Regions from separate parts of the Pseudodesulfovibrio sp. S3 genome, predicted to be linked through region 2. Evidence: predicted binding sites of a transcription regulator. Region 2 holds the regulator's gene; the other holds the start of a gene.
The links. The regulator sigma-54, encoded in region 2, starts transcription at its own class of promoters, with help from an activator protein. The targets are predictions, from matches to a motif close to CTGGCACGGNNNNTGCTT.
Positions count from the first base shown of each region.

Region 1 (4,426 bases), on a different contig from region 2:
GGACGAGCAGGTTTCACCCGGCAATCTTTTCCATGGCCCGGCGAGCGTTATTGAGGACTCTTCCTCAGCGCTTGAGCCTGTGCATACGGATAGCCATGGGCACATCGCTTCCGAAACACTGTGTTGTGCAGAGATTTTTTCCGATCATCATATGAGCGGCGGTGCGGCGTTTGTCGGTACAGAAGCTTCTTCTTGCGGTTCAAGTCTGCTCGGCGTTGCCCCGGTTTTGCCGGATGTCGATATGGTCACCTGCTCGCTGGTCGATATATACGACCCCATCAACGACACTATCCAGCAGTTGGTGGAATCGCCGCATTATCTTTAGCCTACACCTGAACTCAGTATAGGAAAGGCGGACCACCATGGTTCGCCTTTTTTGGTGGAATCTGGCCCTGGCGGATACTGACTGATGGCAATACAAAACCGGCCACATCAAACGATGCGGCCGGTTGCGATTCTGTGGTCTCGGAGTCTGTTAGACGTAAAAAACGGTCACTGCGATCATGGCCGCAAGATAAAGACCTCCGAAGACGGCTCCCAGCGCCCACCAGCGTGCCTGGCTGATGAAACCGGCTCCGTACCAGATGGGTGAGGGGCCGGTGGCATACGGAGTGATGATACCCATGAGGCCGAGGGAACCTGCGAGCATCAGGGCGAGTTTCGGCAGCATCTCGGGGGGAAGCAGCGGGGCTGCTGTGGCCATGAACAGCGGCAGCAATGCCGTTGTATGCGCCGTGGTGCTGGCAAAGAAGTAGTGAAGCACGAAGAAGAGGATTACCAGCATGATGACAACGGTCGAGGGCGACATGCCCACAAGGTTGTTGGCGATCATGTCGCCGATCCAGGCGAGAACACCGGTTTTCTTCAGGCCGCTTGCCATGGCCACCAGGGTGGCGAACCAGACGAGCACGTTCCAGGCACCCTTGTTGGTGATGACATCTTCCCAGGTGATGATGTTGGTCAATATCATGAGCGAGAGCACGAAGACGGCGGCAACGGTGCTGTTTACTCCAAGCTCCTTGCCGAATATCCAGAAGATCAAGGCCATGATGGCGTAGCCGAGCATCATCAGTTCCTTGATGGAGGTCTTGCCCATTTTATTTAGCTCTTCTTTGGCCCAGGCAGGAGCTTCAGGAGAATGCTTTTGGGTCGGAGGATAGATGACATAGGCCAGCCAGGGGGTCAGCAGGAAGAGCGGCAGCATGGCCGGGAGCATTATCTTGGCCCATTGGCCCCAGGTGATGACGATGTCTGAGGACTTTTGGATCATGTCCACGGCCAACAGGTTCGGTGCAAGGGCGGTCAGGAACATGGAGCTGGTCACACAGGTGGCGGCGATGCCCACCCAGTGCAGGTAGGCACCCATTTTGCGCGGTTCATTATCCGGTGTGGAGTTGAACATGGGGGGAATGTTGCTGGCGATGGGGTAGATCGTACCCGCGCTGCGAGCGGTGTTGGAAGGCATGAACGGGGCCAGGACTGCGTCCGAAAAGGCGATGGCGTAGCCGAGACCGAGGGTGCTTTTGCCGAGGAATCGGATCAGGTGGAGGCTGATGCGTTTTCCAAGCCCTGTTTTCTGGTAGCCGAGCGCGAACATGAAGGCCGCGAAGATGAGCCAGATAACGCCGTTGGAGAAACCAGACAGCATCCAGTTGCGGCTTGCCGTTGCACTGGGGTCCACCAGGCCGAGGACCGCAACCAGGGTGACCCCTGCCAGGCCGACCAATGCGGCCGGGACTGGTTCGATGATGAGGCCGACAACAACGCCCACGAAAATGCTGAGGAAATACCATCCCTCGGGAGTGAGTCCTTCAGGTGTCGGGATGAGCGCCATGAGAACGGCAACAATAATCGGAGAGAATTTTTTAATAATGTTCATGTAATGGCCTCTTACTAATTGATTTACAGGTGATACACTGAAATAAGCTCAGACCATGTCAATCAGGTTAAAGGGGGTGAAAGTTATATATCGATTGAAGTATTGCCAGAAAGAAGAAGAATCGTCAAATAGCGCACATACTTATTTGATAACCAACCTAATTAAAAAATATAATTAGAGTGTGTCCGTTTTCTGGCCACAGTTCCTCCAAGTTCGTGGGGCTGGTGCAGAGAGGGTGGATGGTTGAGAAATGGGGTAGGAGCCGGAATGGATGTCGGCATCTGGTTTGCCATACGAAAAACCGGCTACATCAATATGATGTAACCGGCTGATTTCTTTGGTAGCGGGGACAGGATTTGAACCTGCGACCTTCGGGTTATGAGCCCGACGAGCTACCGTACTGCTCCACCCCGCGACACGTGAGAAAGAGGTTCTATGTGGGGGACGGGTTTTTGTCAACCACTTATTTTTTGAAAATTGAAAAAAGATTGTCCGGCTGGCGGCAGTCCGTGCTCGGCGCGGAAAAGCGCAGCAAAAAGTTTACAATCGGCTCTGAATTCCGTACATCACCTCCCATATGAGCAACACAGACAAATTTTCAGTGGTGCTGCCGGTTTTCAACGAACAGGATAACCTGCAGACCCTGTTTTCCGAGATCAGGGCTGCGGCCGACTCCACGGGGCGACCGTGGGAGGCGGTTTTCGTGGACGATTGCAGCACGGATAACAGTCTTTCCATCATACGCGCGCTCGCCGATGAATATCCCGAGGTCCGCTATGTGGCCTTTGCCGAGAACCGGGGACAATCCGCCGCCTTTTGCGCTGGATTCGATGCCGTTAATTCCGGTATCGTCGTCACCATGGATTCCGACCTGCAAAATGATCCGGCCGACATCCCGGGCATGCTGGACGTCTTCGGCATTGATTGCGAGATGGTCATAGGCTGGCGCACCAAGCGCAAGGACACCTTCATCAAGCGTATTTCCTCGAAGATTGCCAACAAGATCCGAGATTCCATCATGGACGACGGTGTGCACGATACAGGCTGTTCGCTGAAGGTCATGCAGACCGATCTCCTGCGCAGCCTGCCCCGGTTCAGGAACATGCATCGCTATTTCCCCATTCTCATGAAGATGCATGGTGCGCGCATCAGGGAAGTGAAGGTCAACCATCGAGAGCGCGGCGCAGGTGAGTCCAAATACGGCACCCTGGACCGGGCCCTTGCCGGTATCTATGACCTGATCGGCGTCAGGTGGCTGATGAACCGTCATTTCAACTACATCGTGAAAGAGAAGAAGTAACGACATGGCCCTGCCGGCCTATTGGTGGCTCCTGGCCATGGTGCTTGCTGTTCAGGGATTTTTTTTCCTCAGAATCGCCATTTTACGAATGCGCGGGAAAGGAGTACAACCCTTGACGCGCCCGGGGCTGGTTGCCCTTTGCGTGTCCGGGGCTGCCGGATTGCTCTACGGGGCGGTGCAGCACGACCCTGTGTTTGTTGTCGGACAGGCCTGCCTTCTTATCCTCTATTATTATATGCATAAAGAACGAAATGACCAAAGAGAATAGTGATTCCAACCAGAAGAGCATCAAATCCCTGGCCAAGGGACTGTTGATGCTGGCCGGTCTGGGGCTGGCCGTGTATCTTGCCCGGATCGTCGGGCTGGGAGACATGCTCGCCAATACCCAGTGGTTCAACGATCATGTGCTCGGCAGGGGACCGCTTTCAGTCCTCATCTTTCTCGGCGTGGGCGCGATTTTTACCGCCGTGGGACTGCCGCGCCAGCTTATCGGTTTTCTCGGTGGATTCGCCTTCGGCGTTGCCACGGGCACTCTGCTTGCCACTGTCGGGGCCGGGCTGGGATGTGCCATGGCTGCGGTTTACGCCCGCATGGGCGGGCGGGAGCTGGTGGAGCGCAAGCTGGGATCACGGTTGGAGAAGGTGAACGGATTCCTTCAGCATGAGCCTTTCAACACAGCCCTGGCCATCAGGTTGTTCCCTCTGGGGAGTAATCTGATCACCAACCTGGCTGCCGGAGTCAGTTCCATTCCTCTGGTTTCCTTTGTCCTCGGGTCCACCTTGGGCTACATCCCGCAAAATTTCATTTTCGCCCTCTTTGGTGCGGGCATGAATCGCGAGTCAGCCTTGGGTGTGGCCTTGTCCGTGGGCATGAGCATCGTGCTCTTTGTTGTGTCGGGTTGGATGGGAATCAGGGTATACCGCCGATACCGCATCCAGGCCAAGAATCTGGTCGAGACTGAAGATTAGTCTGGTCGGAGTGCTGGAAAACGTTTTTCCATTTCTTTCCAGATGAGCCAGATTACTCCGGCGACGACCAGGCCCCAAAGCCATCCGGCCAGAACATCCGTGGGATAGTGTTTTCCGAGATAGACGCGTGAATAGCCGACTGCAAGGGGTGCGAGCAGCAGCCATTTCTTCAGGGAAGGCCACAGGAGCAGGGCAAGCACGGCCAGGCACATGGTGGTGGAACTGTGGGCGGAAGGATAGGAAGTGCCCCGTTCCTTTGTCTGCACGAAGTTTGCTGGG
Region 1 covers NZ_QTZO01000004.1:53,468-57,893, forward strand. The annotation lists gene DWB63_RS05615 (hypothetical protein) at 1-325, shown strand, start outside; gene DWB63_RS05620 (anion permease) at 476-1,879, opposite strand; tRNA gene DWB63_RS05625 (tRNA-Met) at 2,218-2,294, opposite strand; gene DWB63_RS05630 (glycosyltransferase family 2 protein) at 2,457-3,179, shown strand; gene DWB63_RS05635 (lipid A biosynthesis domain-containing protein) at 3,184-3,447, shown strand; gene DWB63_RS05640 (VTT domain-containing protein) at 3,431-4,147, shown strand; gene DWB63_RS05645 (phosphatase PAP2 family protein) at 4,144-4,426, opposite strand, start outside.
Region 1: the regulator sigma-54 is predicted to act here: its motif matches at 1,924-1,941, upstream of DWB63_RS05620 (anion permease).

Region 2 (4,426 bases):
GGACGGGCCCAACAGCCTGACCGGAGAAGTGATCAATTTTCACATCAAGGACAACCGATCTGAGGTCATCGGCGGCAGCGAGAAACGCGTCAAGGCGATATTCATGACCCCTGACAACCTGAAGGTGAAGTAAATGGCCGACGGACTCCGGGCGGCAAATCTTTCCAAGCGTTACGGCCACAAAGAGGTCGTGCGTGGCATCAATCTTGAGCTCAACCCCAAGGAAGTTGTCGGGCTTCTCGGCCCCAATGGTGCAGGCAAGACGACTACTTTCTATATGCTTGTGGGTATCGTCGAACCCAACACCGGGCATGTCTCGCTGGGGGGCCAAACCCTGACGGACAAGCCGCTGCATGAGCGTGCTCGATTGGGCGTGAGCTACCTCCCGCAGGAGAGTTCCATATTCAAGAAACTGACTGTTCGGCAGAATCTGGAAATCATTCTCGAACAGACCTCGATGACGTCGAGAGAGCAGCAAGCGCGAGCCGATGAGCTGATGGAGATGTTCACCATTTCCAGGTTGGCGGACCAGGCGGCCATGTTCTTGTCCGGCGGCGAACGGCGCAGGCTGGAGATCGCCCGGGCGTTGATCCTGTCCCCTCAGTTCATTTTGCTGGACGAACCATTTGCCGGCATCGATCCTATCGCGGTCATTGATATTCAAGAAATCATTTCCGTGCTCAAGAGCATGGGGATCGGTATCCTGATTTCAGATCATAATGTCAGGGAAACATTGAACATTTGCGACAGAGCCTATCTGGTTTACGAAGGGACTGTCATTTTGGAAGGATCTCCTGAGGAGATCGTTCAATCAAGTCGTGCCCGACAGATATATCTGGGCGAAGATTTCAGCCTGTAAATTCCCCTTTTCCATAACTTTCACGCTTTGGCGATTTACACAGTACCCAAAGGTTGGTACACTTTTTTCATGCTCAAATTTTGTTGTTGGATTATTAATAGTAACGGGATGTTATAACAATTGTATTGCGTCCTCGATTCAGCTGTGGCACAATGAAATCATATTAATGCGGGACTGTCTGGAAAAAAGTATATTCTTTCCACGTTAAAAAAAAGAGCAGCCTCAAGATTATGGGATTGGAACTCAGACAACAACTCAAGCTTTCTCAGCAACTGGTCATGACGCCCCAGTTGCAGCAGGCCATTAAGCTGCTGCAACTTTCCCGTCTTGAACTGCTTGAGACTGTGCAGCAAGAGCTTTTGGAGAATCCTTTTCTTGATGAAGCCGAGAACGAAGCCCTGGTTCCTGAAACTCCCGAAGTGCTGACCGAGTCTCAAGTTCAGGAAGAACTGGTTCGCACAGCGGACTGGGAAAATTATCTCGGCGAGTTTTCCAGCACCTCCAAGCAGGCCGCGTCCCGTGATGCCGAAATGCTTGAGGAGGGGATGTCCTTTGAAGCTCGGCTTGCCTCCAAGCCGTCACTTGAAGGACACATCAGCTGGCAGATGAGGCTTTCCACTTTTACGGAGCATGAAATCGCCATTGGTGATGTCATTCTCGGCAACATTGATTCCAACGGATACCTTCAGGCCACCATGGAAGAATTGACTTCCATGGTTCAGGCCACTGAAGAAGAAGTTGAATCCGTTATTCTTCGTGTCCAGCATCTTGATCCTGTTGGAGTGGCGGCCAGAACTCCCCAGGAATGTCTGCTCGTGCAGATGGAGGTTCTTGGATACGACGATCCGATTCTCGTGTCCTTGGTTCGCGACCATCTGGAGGATCTGGAGAAGAATCGATATAAGCCTTTGACTCGCAAATTCAAGATATCCATGGATGAACTCAAGGCGTATCTTGATTTGCTTCAGACCTTGGATCCCATGCCCGGAGCCAATTTTTCCAGCACGGAACCGCACTATGTCAGCCCGGATGTCTTTGTGTACAAGTATGGCGAGGATTTCGTCATCATTCTCAATGAAGACGGAATGCCCCGGCTGCAGATGAACACCTTCTACATGGATTCCATGAAGGGTGCGGCTGACAAGGAAAAAGAGTACTTTCAGGAAAAGATGCGCTCTGCCGCCTGGCTTATGAAAAGCCTGTACCAGCGGCAGCGAACATTGTATAAAGTAGTAGAGAGCATTGTCCGCTTTCAACGAGGTTTTTTCGAAGAGGGTGTGACTAAGCTCAAGCCCTTGATTCTCAAGGAGGTAGCCGAGGATATCGAGATGCACGAATCCACAGTGAGCCGTATAACCACAAGTAAATACGTTTCAACTCCGCACGGCATTTTCGAGTTGAAATTCTTTTTCAATTCTGCTCTGGATTTGAACGATGGTTCGCAGGTGGGTTCGGAAAGCGTCAAGGCCCTCATCAAGCAAATGATCTCAGGTGAAGACACGAAGAAACCGCTCAGCGATGAACGGATTGGCGAAATTCTTCAAGAAAAGCTTGATGTCAATATCGCCAGGCGCACGGTTGCCAAATACCGTTCGGCAATGGGGATTGCTTCGTCTTCAAAACGCAAGCAGTATTTCTGATTCTGCTTGTCGCACTCACAACCAGGAGGCAGCGTATGAACATCAGCTTCACTTTCAAGAACTTTGAGCCGTCCGATCATCTCAAGGGCTACGCTGAAAAGCGGTTTGAAAAGGTGTCCAAATACGTTTCCGATGCTGAAGCCGATCTTCAGGTGAATCTGTTGGTCGACAAGTTTCGCCACAAGGCGGATGTGATCCTCAATTCGGATCGCATACATATATCCGCCTACGAAGATTCCGAAGATATGTACTCTACCATAGACATGGTTCTGGACAAGCTTGAAGCCCAATTGCGCAGGATGCGGGAAAAGATGAAGAATCGGCCCCGGCAGGCTCAACCGAATAAAATGGTGCAGATGAACTACCTGTCCTATGAAGACATGGCTTCCAACGCCCCCCCAACAATTGTCGGGACGGATTCGTATGAGCCTAAGCCCATGTCCGTGGATGAAGCGGCAATGCAACTTGATGCCCGTGAAAACGACTTCCTTGTTTTTCGCAATGCGGAGACGGAAGGCGTCAATGTGATTTATAAAAGAAAGAACGGCGATTACGGCCTGATCGACCCTGGAAACTAACTATGAAGCTCGGTGAATATTTGGCGAAGGAGCTTATCCTTCCAGACCTTGTGTCCGTGACCAAATCGGACGTACTGAAGGAACTCATCGTCCCGCTGGGCGATAAATATCCAGAGATGGACACGGACCAGGCGGTCCGTGTCCTTCTTGAACGTGAAAAACTCGGTACTACGGGTATTGGTGACGGAATTGCCATTCCCCATGGCAAGTTGGATGACCTTGATAAAGTTGTCGTGGTCGTTGGGAGAAGTCAAAAAGGTGTTGAATTTGAGGCTCTTGACCATAATCCATGTACATTTATCTTTTTAGTACTGGCACCGGAGCAGGTGGCTGGTATGCACTTGAGAGTACTTGCACAGATATCCCGTCTTCTCAAGGACGAGGAGTTCCGCAAGGCATTTCAGGCTGCTGACAACCTTGAAGCCCTGTGGGGGCTTCTCAAGGGCGTTTAAAGGGGCAGGTGGCTTCCATTGACCCCGACAAATCCATTCCCTGTTGTCATTATTACGGGACTTTCCGGTTCCGGAAAAAGTACTGCCCTCAAGGTATTCGAAGACCTTGGTTTTTTCTGTATTGACGGGTTGCCATCAGAGATGTCACCCAAGATTGCTGATCTGATTCTCAAATTCGATAGCAAATACAGAGGGCTGGCCTTGGGCATGGATTTACGGCAATTTGAGTTTGTCGATGGATGGGAGCAGGCCTTACATGATTTTGCCAATCTGGGAATTGCACCTCAGGTGTTGTTCCTGGAGGCCAAAATGGGTGAACTCGTCAGGCGTTACGCCACCACGCGCCGCCCCCATCCTCTGGAGAGCCGGAATCTTGGCCTGGAACAGGCCTTGGAACAGGAGAAGGAACTCCTGGCTCCAGTGCGTTCTGGAGCGGCTCTGGTCCTTGACACTACGGATTATTCCATCCACGACCTTCGCCGCGTCATACAGACCAAGTGGTCGTCCATCGAAGAAGCTGGACGCGGTATGCGGGTGCATATCATCACCTTTGGTTTCAAGTATGGAGTTCCTTCCGAGGCCGATCTGGTTTTTGATTTACGATTCCTGCCCAATCCATATTTTGTAAAGGAACTCAGGCCATTGTCCGGCAAAGACAAGGTCATTGCCGAGTATGTCCTGCGCAGTGATGTCGGCAGCGAATTCGAAAAGCGTTTCCTTGAATTCATGACCTATCTTTTGCCGCTCTATGCGGACGAAGGGCGGTACAGGATCACCATCGCCCTTGGTTGCACAGGAGGACGCCACCGGTCGGTTTCAGTGGCCGAGTCGGTGCTGGCAACCCTCAAGAAAAAAGGGTATACAGCGTCAATTGAACATAGACACATGGAACTTGGA
Region 2 covers NZ_QTZO01000003.1:57,412-61,837, forward strand. The annotation lists gene DWB63_RS03925 (LptA/OstA family protein) at 1-133, shown strand, start outside; gene lptB (LPS export ABC transporter ATP-binding protein) at 134-859, shown strand; gene rpoN (RNA polymerase factor sigma-54) at 1,090-2,499, shown strand; gene raiA (ribosome-associated translation inhibitor RaiA) at 2,535-3,077, shown strand; gene DWB63_RS03945 (PTS sugar transporter subunit IIA) at 3,080-3,529, shown strand; gene rapZ (RNase adapter RapZ) at 3,548-4,426, shown strand, end outside.